4 regions of the Nitrincola iocasae genome follow, and region 4 is predicted to be linked to each of the others. Evidence: predicted binding sites of a transcription regulator. Region 4 holds the regulator's gene; each other region holds the start of a gene.
The links. Region 4 encodes FliA, which starts transcription of late flagellar genes. Its sites were predicted from a motif close to CTAAAGTTNNNNNNNNNNCNGCCGATA; they were not measured.

Region 1: a site for FliA is predicted at 1,574-1,600, ahead of F5I99_RS15255 (flagellin N-terminal helical domain-containing protein). Genes of this name have one in related genera too.
Region 2: a site for FliA is predicted at 1,456-1,482, ahead of flgM (flagellar biosynthesis anti-sigma factor FlgM). Genes of this name have one in related genera too.
Region 3: a site for FliA is predicted at 1,845-1,871, ahead of fliK (flagellar hook-length control protein FliK). Genes of this name have one in related genera too.

The regions. Positions count from the first base shown of each region.
Region 1 is NZ_CP044222.1:3,310,369-3,313,498, reverse strand. Features, by position in the region: gene flgL (flagellar hook-associated protein FlgL) at 1-1,207, shown strand, start outside; gene F5I99_RS15260 (hypothetical protein) at 1,211-1,537, opposite strand; gene F5I99_RS15255 (flagellin N-terminal helical domain-containing protein) at 1,695-3,130, shown strand, end outside.
Region 2 is NZ_CP044222.1:3,325,746-3,328,875, forward strand. Features, by position in the region: gene F5I99_RS15325 (chemotaxis protein CheV) at 1-620, opposite strand, end outside; gene flgA (flagellar basal body P-ring formation chaperone FlgA) at 683-1,381, shown strand; gene flgM (flagellar biosynthesis anti-sigma factor FlgM) at 1,517-1,828, shown strand; gene flgN (flagellar protein FlgN) at 1,837-2,322, shown strand; tRNA gene F5I99_RS15345 (tRNA-Arg) at 2,378-2,453, shown strand; gene F5I99_RS15350 (cytochrome-c peroxidase) at 2,413-3,130, opposite strand, start outside.
Region 3 is NZ_CP044222.1:3,139,114-3,142,243, forward strand. Features, by position in the region: gene F5I99_RS14435 (heme ABC transporter permease) at 1-416, opposite strand, end outside; gene ccmB (heme exporter protein CcmB) at 427-1,161, opposite strand; gene ccmA (cytochrome c biogenesis heme-transporting ATPase CcmA) at 1,158-1,802, opposite strand; gene fliK (flagellar hook-length control protein FliK) at 1,935-3,130, shown strand, end outside.
Region 4 is NZ_CP044222.1:552,389-555,518, reverse strand. Features, by position in the region: gene F5I99_RS02630 (chemotaxis protein CheA) at 1-281, opposite strand, end outside; gene F5I99_RS02625 (protein phosphatase CheZ) at 295-1,089, opposite strand; gene cheY (chemotaxis response regulator CheY) at 1,113-1,484, opposite strand; gene F5I99_RS02615 (RNA polymerase sigma factor FliA) at 1,584-2,294, opposite strand; gene F5I99_RS02610 (MinD/ParA family protein) at 2,319-3,130, opposite strand, start outside.

The sequences.
Region 1 (3,130 bases), 1.4 Mb from region 4:
CCGCTTTGCCGATGCGGTGAAGAATCGTGGTGATTTATCCTTTGAGGTTTATCTGGAGCCCAATACGCCTGAGAGTTATGGTGTGCGTCTGCGCGATAGTGGTGGCGAAATACTGGTGGATCAATCGATTGGAGAAACCACTGAGTTTCCTTACAGCTTTAGTTATGAAGGACTAAATGCCGAAATCAATGTGCCACAAACACAGGATTTGACGTTCAACGCCCAGCCTGAAGTCATGGGTATTAGTGAAATTAATTTAGTAGATCAGCAGGTTGCTAAGACTTTTGCTGAGTTGTATGGTGATATCACCTTGGCCTTCTCCAAGGATCCGCTACCTGCAACCACAACCGGTAGCTATACCTTGACCGATAGTGATGGTGATCCGATCAGTTTGGGTGGGCAGACGAGCTTTCCGTATACTGATGGGCAGCCGATTACGGTCGGTGGCTATGAGTTACAACTGGATACACCCGCAACGGGTCAGGCATATACGCTGCAGCCCTCATTGGCAGGTTCACCGTTACCGCCGCTGTCAAATGTCAGTGCTGTGAGTCTGGCGGATAGTGCTCAAGTACTTACTCTGATGAATAACGGCAGTGTTACTGACGTGGAGGTAGAGTTTGATCCTGCTTCAGGCGAAGTGCTGGTGGATGGTGTGGCCTACACACCCGCTGGTTTGAATTTTGCCGATAACACAGAGTTTGTTCTTAATCTGGAGGCGCCCGTTGGCACGCCCAGTGGAATTAGCTTAACCTTTATACCCAGTGAGATCACTCAGGGTGAACGCTTGACGATTGATCTTTCGAATCAGCCACAAGCCGCTACGGAAATACGGGTTACGGATCAGCAGAAAAACCTGCTGGATATAGCCATGGATCTTGCCGATTTGCTGGAGCAGCCGCTTACGCCGACTACCCAGTCAGAATTCAGCGAAAATATTGCGCGTGCTTTGGAGGATTTTGAGGCAGCGGCCAGTCGTAATATCGAATCACGAACCCTGTTGGGATCGCGTTTAAATGCGCTGGACAGTGTGGCTGAGTCCAATGGCGACTTTAAGTTGTTTACCAAGAGTGCCTTATCGTCTATCCAGGATCTGGATTACGCTGAAGCGCTCAGTCAGTTCAAGCTGACTGAGTTGGGGCTGCAGGCGGCACAGGCCACTTTTTCACGGGTGCAGAACCTGAGCCTCTTCGATTATTTACGCTAACACTCAATCATTCTGTTGATACACGCGGCTGGCCTTGCGTGTTTTCAGCAGATCAGAGTTTTCATCCAGCAGGATCTGGCGTACCTGCTTAACCCGCGCCTGAATCATTTGATCCGCTGCACGGGTAGATAGCATAGCCTCTTGGAATTCTGCCGCAGTTTGCTCATCCAGACGGGGTTGTTGTTCAACCAGCTCTCTTAGTTGCTGCAGAACAACGGCGCGTTGTTCCTGATACAGCTCCAGCTTTTGCCAGTCTTCGTTTTTACAGCAGTTCACGGCGGCATCAGTGAGTTGGCAGAGTTCTTGGGCTAATTGCGCTAAAGGCTTCATAAATTTTGGCTCAATTAAAAACTTGTTAAAAAAATACTAAAGAACAGTCAGAGTCGGGCGATAACACTATCAGACGCTGCAAAGGCATAAAGCTGAAGCGGAACGTTTATAGAATCAGTGGCATGTTACCACTGCTCTTAACTCAGGAGATACAGTCATGTCTATGGTAATTAATTCAAACATTATGTCGCTGAATGCGCAGAATCAACTGTCTAAATCACAGAGTGCTCAGCAATCAGCGATGGAACGCTTGACCAGTGGTAAACGCATCAACGGTGCTAAAGATGATGCGGCCGGTCTGGCAATTTCTAACCGCATGAGTTCACAGATCCGAGGCCTGGACCAGGCTGTTCGTAACGCCAATGATGGTATCTCCATGATCCAGACCGCTGAAGGCGCACTGGAAGAGTCTACCAACATTCTGCAGCGTATGCGTGAACTGTCCATCCAGTCTGCCAACGGAACCTACTCTGAAGGTAACCGTTCTACATTGAATGCCGAGGTTAAACAGCTGGTCTCCGAGTTGGATCGTATCGCTGAAACCACCTCTTTCAATGGTCAGAATATTCTGGATGGATCTTTGGGTAAAACTGCTCTACAGGTGGGTTCTGAAGCGAACCAGACTATTGAGTTCAGCATAGGTAAAATGGATGCTAAAACTCTCGGTATGGGGTCTACCAGTGCTGATGTAATGGGTGCAGCAACAACCTTGGTTGCCGATACCACCGCACTCACTAAAGACTCTATCAATATCAACGGACAATCTATTCTGGCTACTGGTGAGACCTGGACTGGTGGTACAGATGAATTCGGGGATTTGATTGAAAAAATCAACACCAATGTACGCGGTGTTACAGCCAGCACCTACGCTGAAACAACTGCCACCTCTGCGGGCACAGGTGTGCTGGTTGAAGGTACAGATACACTGACTATCACGCTGAACAAGCTGGATGGTACTACCGCTGCAGTTAGTGTAACCGGCACAGAAGATATGGAAGGCCTGGTTGCTAAGATAAACGAAGAAGGCGGTGGTCTCCTGGCGGCATCTGTTGGCGACGATGGTAAACTTACCATTAGTGCTGAGAATGTTGCTGGCATCACTATGACCGATGTCGTTGGAGCCACGGGTACTTTGGCTGATGCAACCGCATCAATTACCTTGACCTCTGATGATGGCGAAGCGGTTATTGTAGAGCGAGGCTCTGTGGGTGATACCGCGACCTTGGCTGCATTCGGTTACCGTGAGAATAATGATCCGGGTGTCATTGAAGGTGCTGCAGCCGGCGCTGGTACGCTGGCATCTGGTGATGTCACCATCAATGGTGTCAAAGTGGGTGCCGGTGATGGCGCTACGCTTCAGGATACTGTTAATGCTATCAATGCAGTTAGCAGTGAAACCGCTGTTAAAGCGACCGCCTTTAGTTCAGTTGAAATCGATGTGAGTGCCAAAACCGGTGCGCATGCTGCAGCTGATTTTCACCTTAATGGTGAAATTATCAACTCAGGTGCAGATATTGATGCGCTGGTTACCAACATTAACGCGGTATCTAGTGATACTGGTGTGACTGCAACTCTCGAAGGCAATTACTTACG
Region 2 (3,130 bases), 1.4 Mb from region 4:
ACCTTAAGTCCCAAACCTTCAAGACTTCGAATCATTTGATTACGGGCAACCTGAGAGTCATCACAAATCATAACCCGGTACTGCTCGGCCTTGGTTTTCATTTCTTTAGTGGCAATATCACCACTGACATCGGTTGAGGCGGGGTAGATATCAGCCAAAATTTGCTCAACATCAATAATTTCGATGAGTTTTCCTTCAAATTCAAACACCGCTGTCAGGTAATTATCTGACCCAATTTCAGCAGGGGGAGCCATAATCTGATCCCAGTTGGTATTCAGAATGCGGTCGACCTTTCGAACCAGAAAGGCCAGAGTGCGCTTGTTGTACTCAGCAACAATCAAAAAGCAGCTACGCTCCTCTTCCGCTGGCACTGGCGGTCGACCGATAGCTTCAGACAAATCGAGTACGGGTATGGTCTCGCCACGTATGTGTGCCATACCTTTGATAACCGAGGTTTTTCGGGGCACTTCGGTGAGTTCCGGACACTGTAAAACCTCACGCACTTTGAACACGTTAATGCCATAACGCTGCGAGGTTTCAAGACCAAATAACAGAAGCTCAAGACGGTTCTGACCGACCATCTGTGTCCGAAGGTTTACACTATCCAATATACCTGACATGATTCAATAAACCTCAAGCCTACTTAAACAGAGTTGCATCTCCCCGATGGAACAGGAAACGCGTGAATACTGTTAATTTAACACTAGTTGCATTGTTTTTGGTTAATTTTTTGGCTGCAACTGCGGCTAACGCTAGAATGCTGCCTGAAGATATCGAACAACAGGTTCATGACACCCTCATTCATGAGTTTAACACACGATTACCAGAAAGCCGGATTGAAGCAACAATTAATCCTGTAAATCCTGCTCTGGACCTGCCCCGCTGCCAGGCACCACTCGAAATCAGCCTACCGTTTAACAGTGGTCAGCGGGTTACAGCGAAAGTAACCTGCCACACTCCCTCTTTCTGGAGCTTGTTTGTTACCGCCCAAGTAAGCCAACTCGTTGATGTCATTGTGACAAGTCGCCCCTTATCTCGCAACAGCCGCATAGCACCTTCTGACATACGCTTAGTCGAGCAGAATGTGATACGCATGAATGGTGATTATTTCACTCGCGAGCAGGATGTTGTCGGTAAGCAGGTCAGGCGCCCAATGGGCAGCGACGAGGTTATCTCGTCGCGCATGATTGAACGTGCACTGGCTGTATCCCGGGGCGATCAGGTATCACTTGAGTCCAGGCGCGGATCGCTGGTTATCAGAACCTCAGGCATAGCGCTGGAGGATGGCCTGACAGGCGAGCAAATACGCGTCAAAAACGAACAAACCGGCATAGAGATACGTGCAGTCATCACTGCCCCAGGTGTTGTTCAGGTACCTTAATAGCCTGTTTTTGCTATACTGTGTGAATTCATGCTGTGCAGCCGCAAAAATATTAAAAAAACATTAAAGAAACATTAAAGAAAATAAACGGCTGACCGATAACTACAGCATAACCAGATTACGAGGTGATTCAGGATGGCTATTGAACTGAACGGCCTGTCCTCAAACCAGACGACAGCCGCCCGCGGCAAACAGGCAGAACAAACATCTGCCAAGCCCGAAAACAAGGGTAATGCTGACAATACACACGCATCTAAAGCGGATACTGTTCGTCTTAGTGATGCAGCACAGGCTCTGCAGTCCGCCAGATTACAGGCTGATGACAGCTCGGATTTTAATGCCGAAAAAGTGGCTGAGATAAAAGCCGCTATTGCAGATGGTAGCTACAATATCAGCAATGAACGCGTTGCCGATAAACTATTACAGTTCGAAAAACTTTTTAGTTGATCAACTCTATGCCTACAAATCTCTATGAACAGTTTGCAACCCTGACTCATCAGGGTTGTTTGCTTTTCAGTTCGCTCCAAGAAATTCTTGAGCAAGAGCACGCGGTACTGGAACAGCGTGATCTTGAAGGACTAAAGCAAACTACCCGCAATAAGCATGACATACTGCTCAAGATTGAAAACAATATTCGCGAACGCAATCAGACATTAACACTGGCAGGCTTCTCGCCTTCTGAGGCCGGTTTTGAGAGCTTTTCCGCTGAGTTTCCTGCCTCCCTGCGTGAAGCTGTTTTAGCTGATTGGCTGCAACTAAAGCAACAGCTCCATAACGTTCGCGCAACCAGCAAACGTAACGAACAGATTCTATCCCGCAGCAAGCAAAACGTTGACCAGCTACTGGCCCTATTACAAGGACAGCAAGGCTCCAATGTGCTTTATGATCCGGCTGGCAGCAAAGGCAATTACGCAGCGCAACGTAGTATAGGTAAAGCCTAACCCCTCACACACTGGTCAGCCACCCCGATTCTCAGTACAATACCCGCCGCGCCTTCTCCCTGTAGTTCAACCGGATAGAACGGACCCCTCCTAAGGGTCAGATCGGGGTTCGAGTCCCTGCGGGGAGGCCAATAAATGTTCATAACGCTGATCCGTCAGGGTTTCCAGAAACGCCACTAAAGCATCTATACGCCGATCATCCAGTCCGGGGCCCGTTTCCAGCTCTTCCAGAGAGATATTTTCAGCTATTTCAGGCTCTTGCCAAGGCTCACCGGTTTCCGGATTAATCTGCATGGACACCTTACGGCTGTTGTGCTTGTTATAGAACAACACCACCGTACGCAGATCTTTGAAAACCCCATTGTGCATATAGGGTGCTGTTACTGCCACATTACGCAATGTTGGTGTTTTGAACTTACCCCGCTGCTGTGGATCTGTCACCTCCGGATGCGCCAAAAGCCCTTCATCCGGTGTTTGCACCGCATTTAATGCTCGCAAAGCCGTATTTTCAGGAACGCCAATATTATGGAACTCATAATTACTGAAGGTTTCCTGCTCGCTACCCGGCAAAGACTGCAACTGATGACATAGATTGCAATTAGTAAACTGCTGCGAAAAGAACAGGGTCATCCCCAAATCTTCTTCGGGTGTCAGGCTAACCTCGCCTCGCAGATAACGGTCATATTTTGAATCAAAAGGGGCGAACATTGAGGTCTGCTCAAAGCTGGCAATCGCATCAGCCGCTGCTCTATAGGCAGAGTCGGCATTGTTAAAAATATCGTTACCATAGACCTCAGTAAATAGCTGT
Region 3 (3,130 bases), 1.5 Mb from region 4:
AGCATAGACGTTAGTCTGGCATCCCAAACCCACCAGGAGCCCCAAGTAGGCTTACCCCAGATTGCGCCAGTAATCAGTGCCAACACAGCTAATGAAGCCCCGATAGGTGCACAGGATTTGGCGACCATATCAGCCACCTTCATTTTCCAGATCAGACCTATAGCTCCGGCAATCGCCATCGTCATATAAGTGGACTGCGCCATGTAAGCGGTCGGCACATGTAAATAGATAATCCGGAAACTATTACCCTGCTGATAATCCGGTGGCGCAAAGGCCAGCCCCCAGATCACTCCGCCCACAATCAGTATGACTGCAGCGATTGCAAACCCCGGTAATAGCTTTCCGGTAATCTGGTAACACCAGCGTGGTGAAGCCAACTGATAAAACCAGCGCGGCATCAGGTTTTTTCCTGCCATAATTTTCTCTTTATCCACTCACCGAAATTCGTAATGCAGCTGCAATGGCCAGTGGCGCTAAAGCCAACCCCAGTGCCAGCAACGCGCCCAGTAAAGCCAGATGCCCACCGACCGGCAGACCCGTCAAGGCAGCCTCAACAGCCGCCGTACCAAAGATTAGTACCGGTATATACAAGGGCAGCACCAGCAATGAAATCAACACACCACCTTTACGCAAAGCCACTGTTAGCGCCGCCCCTATTGCTCCCACCAGACTCAAAGTCGGAGTGCCGATCAGCAGACTCAGCATTAACCCCTGCATTCCCTCTGCCGGCAAAAACAGCATCACACCCAATAAAGGCGCCATCAATGTGAGCGGCAAACCGGTCATCATCCAATGCGCCAATACTTTACCTAACACCACGACAAACAAAGGTTGCGGGCTTAACAATATCTGTTCAAGCGATCCATCTTCAAAATCTGAACGAAACAGACTATCCATCGCCAGCAAGGTTGCCAGTAAAGCCGCCACCCAAACCACACCAGGGGCCAATATTGCCAGCAAGGTCGGCTCAGGACTGACTCCCAGCGGAAACAGCGTAGCGACCATCAAAAAAAAGATCAGTGGATTAACCAGATCACTGCGTCGGCGCAATGCCAGTTGCATCTCACGCTTTAACGTAGCGAAAAAAATTTTTGCCAGGCTGTAATCAGTTTCACTGTCAGTTTGTAATGCAGCCAATCGCTGAGGATTTGTGTCTATCATGCGCATTTAGTTCCCGACAATTCATCCAGATTGATACGACGAACATGCCGACTCAAATCCAGCTCATGGTGAGTGGTCAGCATCACTGTGCCACCCCGCGCTGCATGTTCTACCAGCAGTGCTTCTTTTGCAGCAACCCCTTTTTTATCGATTGCCGTAAAAGGCTCATCCAAAATCCACAAAGGTGCCCGACTGAGGTATAAGCGAGCCAGGTTGACCCGTCGATTCTGTCCGGCCGAGAGCATGTGACAGGGTATATCTTCAAACCCTTTCAAGCCTACCGCATCAAGCGCCGGAGTGATTTGCTGTAGATCAATACCTGGATCCAATGCCGCGTACCAGCGCAAATTCTCTTCCGCTGTCAGTATCGCTTTAACACCTGGCTGATGACCGAAATACAAGAGTTGACGCCGAAATGCGTCTACCTGCCGGGCAACCGGCTCACCACGCCAAAGGATCTGCCCTTCATAATGCCGTGACAGACCACTCAGAATACGCAACAGTGTTGTCTTGCCACTACCATTCTGACCTTCGACCTGCAAGATTTCGCCAGGAAACACACTGAAGCATAATCCATCGAACAAAACTCGGTCATCACGTTCGCAGAAGAGGTCTACCACCTGAAGAAGCGGGTCAGCCACAAATCACCCTGTCATGAAAAATATACTGAATCAGCAATAACACTGAAAAAATCTGTATTACCGCCGATATAAACATAACTATTATTATAAACTGTTAGAGTCAGTCATGTTAGAGGTTTACCGGGGAAGACTGTGCAATCATACCTGAACATACGTGCTAACCATGTCAGCAATGAAGCCAGTCAAACTGGTCGAGGGACAGATATTGCCCGAATGCTGCCTGCCGGCAAGGAAGCCAGTGCGACCGTTCAGCGTGTATCACAGAATCCGGCACAGCCTGGACAGTTCACTGTCCAGTTGCAAAGCGGCAATCGAACCCTGGAACTGACTACCCAGCGCCCATTACCTCAAGGCAGTCAGGTTATCCTCAGCCGTGACACGGAAGGTAATCTACAACTGCGTCTGCCAATCAACACAGGGCAATCTTCTGCAGCACAAATGCCCGGGCAATCGGGGGCTGGCAATGCCCAGAATGCACCGGCCCAGGCCAGAGCGGCGGCTGAAGCTTTTTTGCTGCGTATCACCGCCGGATCACTCAGCCAGGCCAACAGTCTACCTTTAAATCAACCGGTTCGCGGGGTGGTCATTTCACAGCCCGCTGTTGCAGCGCAAACAGCACCACTGCCAGGCAGCACACCCGCCACGGCAACACCGGGGAGTGGCGGTAACACATCTCCGGCTGCAGCGACACCCAGTACTAGCGGTAACCCGACCAACACGGCGCCCGCAACTACAGCACCCACAACCAGCGGCAGCCCCGCCAGCACCACACCGGCCACAGCTACACCGGCAACGGCTACCAGTGCTACCCCAGCCAGCAGCGCGTCCGCGACCAGCACCGTACCAGCAACGACAGCTCCCGCATCCAGTGCCAGCAGTAATACCTCGGCCAGCAACACAGCACCTGGCACATCAGCACCCGCTGGCAGCGCCGCAACGGCAGCCGCTACAGCAGCATCGGCTGCGGCAACATTCGGCTCGCCAACCTCTCCAGCGGCTGCATTACCAGCTGCAGTAGCGGGTGCAAATGCATTGGCAGCGACTATAACCAGCCAACCACTCCCGCTTCAGACTAGTGGACAGCAGCCGACACAAGCCAATGTTCAACCAGCCCCTCTACCTCCAGCGACAACAACACCCGGTCAATCGTCAGCACCTCCCGCTTCTGGCGCTCCACAAGCCGCCACGGCCCCACCACTCACCACACCTACCACCCCCTTAGTCAATGCGCTCGGCCAGGCCGAAACAGCCTCCAGACCACAAGGGTATCCGGTGCGTGTTCTGGTAGCCGGACAGGCTATCGATCTGGTCAGCCCTCGCCCTATACA
Region 4 (3,130 bases):
TGGAGTACCACATCCATAAGTGACGGGGAAATAGTCAGTTCGCCGTTACGCAGCTGGTCGAAAAGGTTTTCAGCTTTGTGGCAACAATCCACCATGGTATCAAGCTGTAAAAAACCGGCCCCCCCCTTGACCGTATGAAAGCCGCGAAAGATCGCATTCAGCAAGTCCCGATCATCAGGACGCTGCTCTAGTTCGACCAACTGCTCTGACAGAAGCTCAAGTATCTCTCCTGCCTCTACTAGGAAATCTTCAAGAATTTCCTGATCAACATCCAAACTCATAGAGATCTCCTAATCAAAACCCAAGGCTCGAGAGCAGTTCATCCACATCATCCTGACTACTGACTGCACCGGCTTCTTTCTTTTTAAGCTGCGGTCCCTGAGCACGTATCGCATCCTGATCCTCACTGGAATCATCTCCATGAGGCATCTCGATACCGGTTAGACGCTCAACCTTGGCAGCCATATCCATTAGTTTAACCAGCTGTGATTCAACCTGCGTCATCAAGGTGATAACGCGTCGAATCAACTGACCGGTTATATCCTGAACGCTCTGGGAAACCAGAATGTCAGTCAGGGTAGCGCGCAGTTCTGCAATTGTTTTTTCGGACTCATTTTTGACATCACAGGTACGATCATAGACCCCATCCAGGGCTTTGAAATCACCCTCTAACTGGCCTACCAACATCAGCAAATCACGAAAGCGCTCAGACTGCCCATCCAGGCGATCCACCAGACTCAGCGAACGATCTACTCGATCCATGGTTTCATGTGAGCTTTTATCTGTCAGCTCTATAACATAAGCGAGACGATCAGATGCATCTGTCATGGCTGGCAGATTACTCACATCTGTTGATGGAATTTTGTCATCAATATCGGAAGAGAAGGCTTTAATAGCCTCATGAAGCCCACGTGTCAGATGGCCAACTTCATTATAAAAAACCTGATGCCGAGCTTCCTGGAGATCATTTATCAGCTCCATAGCATGGCTGAGATCACCCTGCTCAATCGTCTCAACCAACTCTCGGGCCATCTGCCCAAGCAGGTCCTCGAGACCATCGTATTCCAGTGTGGCTATCTTTTTTTTCATTATTCCATCTCTTGCCAGCGACTTCAGGTGATACGTTCAAATATTTTTTCGATTTTTTCTTTGAGAACGACAGCCGTAAAGGGCTTGATCACATAACCATTCACACCTGCTTGAGCAGCGGCGATGATCTGCTCACGTTTAGCCTCGGCCGTAACCATAAGCACAGGTATATGTGAGAGTTCTGGATCAGCACGAACCTCTTTCAGCAGATCGATACCAGTCATGCCTGGCATATTCCAGTCAGTGATCAGAAACTCGATACGGCCTTGCTTAAGAATCGGCAAAGCTGTTTTGCCATCATCAGCCTCTTCCACATTGGTAAAGCCTAGATCTCGCAGCAAGTTTTTGATTATTCGCCTCATAGTGGAAAAATCATCCACAACAAGAATCCTGATGTCTTTTTTCACAAGACACTGCCCCCCCGGCTTTCTACAGTAAAAGATAAGCGTGCTAAACCTATACTAGACAGGCCCGACACGGATAACAAACAAAAATCACTGCCAATCACGTAACCGCCCCCTTAACCGCAGTGCGGCTTGGGTATGTATCTGACTGACCCTTGACTCACTGACACCCAGAACACTACCAATCTCTTTCAAATTAAGTTCTTCATCATAGTAGAGCGCCATGACCAGTTTTTCACGTTCAGGCAATGTACCGATAGCGTCGGCAAGTGCCTGACGAAATGACGCACTCTGAAATGACTCATCCGGTCCAGGATCATCACCTTCAAACTGCATCCCCACTGAATCGTCTTCATCATGACTCAGCTCATCAATACTAAAAAGTCGACTATCCAGTGAATCCTGCAATAAAGCATGATAAGCAGCAACGGTTATATCCAGCTCTGCTGCCACATCAGCATCCGATGCGTCCCGCCCGGTTCGTAACTCTACAACCCGAATAGCCTCACTGACACGGCGTCCGTTGCGATGAACCGATCGCGGCGTCCAGTCACCACGACGAACCTCATCAATAATAGATCCTCGAATGCGGATACCGGCATAGGTTTCAAAACTCGCCCCTTTACCCGGATCAAATTTTCTTGAGGCTTCCAGCAAACCGATCATACCAGCCTGCACCAAATCATCCAGCACAACACTGGATGGCAACCTGGCCAGAAGATGCTGGGCAATGCGCTTCACCAACGGGCTATATTGTTCCAGCAGCTCATTACTGGTTTTAAATTGAAGCTGGTTATACATACAGCTCAGGTTTCCGGTATTCAGTTAATGTCGCTTGACCAACTGCTCAACAAAAAATTCCAAGTGGCCACGCGGCGTTTTTAAAACCGGCCAGTTTTCTACTTTATTGGCTAACTGCCGATAAGCTGCAGATGCTTTACTTCCTGAAAATGCTTTTAAAACAGGTGTTTGCTTCTGCACTGCTTTACGAACTGCATCATCATAAGGTATTGATCCAACGTATTGAAGCGTTACATCCAAAAACCTGTCAGTTACTGTGAGTATTTTATTAAACATATTACGCCCCTCGGTTTCAGAATGGACCATATTGGCCAGTATCCGAAAGTGCGTCATCTTATGATCACGGTTCAACATCTTAATTAAAGCATACGCATCGGTAATTGACGTAGGCTCATCACAAACAACCACCAACACTTCCTGAGCCGCCTTAACAAAACTAACCACCGACTCTGATATACCAGCAGCTGTATCTATAATCAGAATATCCATCAGCTCAGCGATATCATTAAATGCATGTATTAGCTCAGCATGCTGATGCTCTGACAAAGCCGTCATAGCTTGAGTACCTGAAGATGCTGGTACGATAGACATGTTCTTATCCACCTTAACTAATACATCAGCGAGTGAGCAACGCCCCTCAAGTACATCGGTAATATTCTTTTTAACTCGCAGCCCCAACAGCACATCCACATTAGCGAGCCCCAGGTCGGCATCCATCAACACAACACGCTGCCCCATTTCGCTCAACGCAGCAGACAGATTCACAGAAACGTTAGTTTTACCGACCCCGCCTTTACCGCCAGTCACGGCAATCACTTTTACTGGATGTGGTGCTT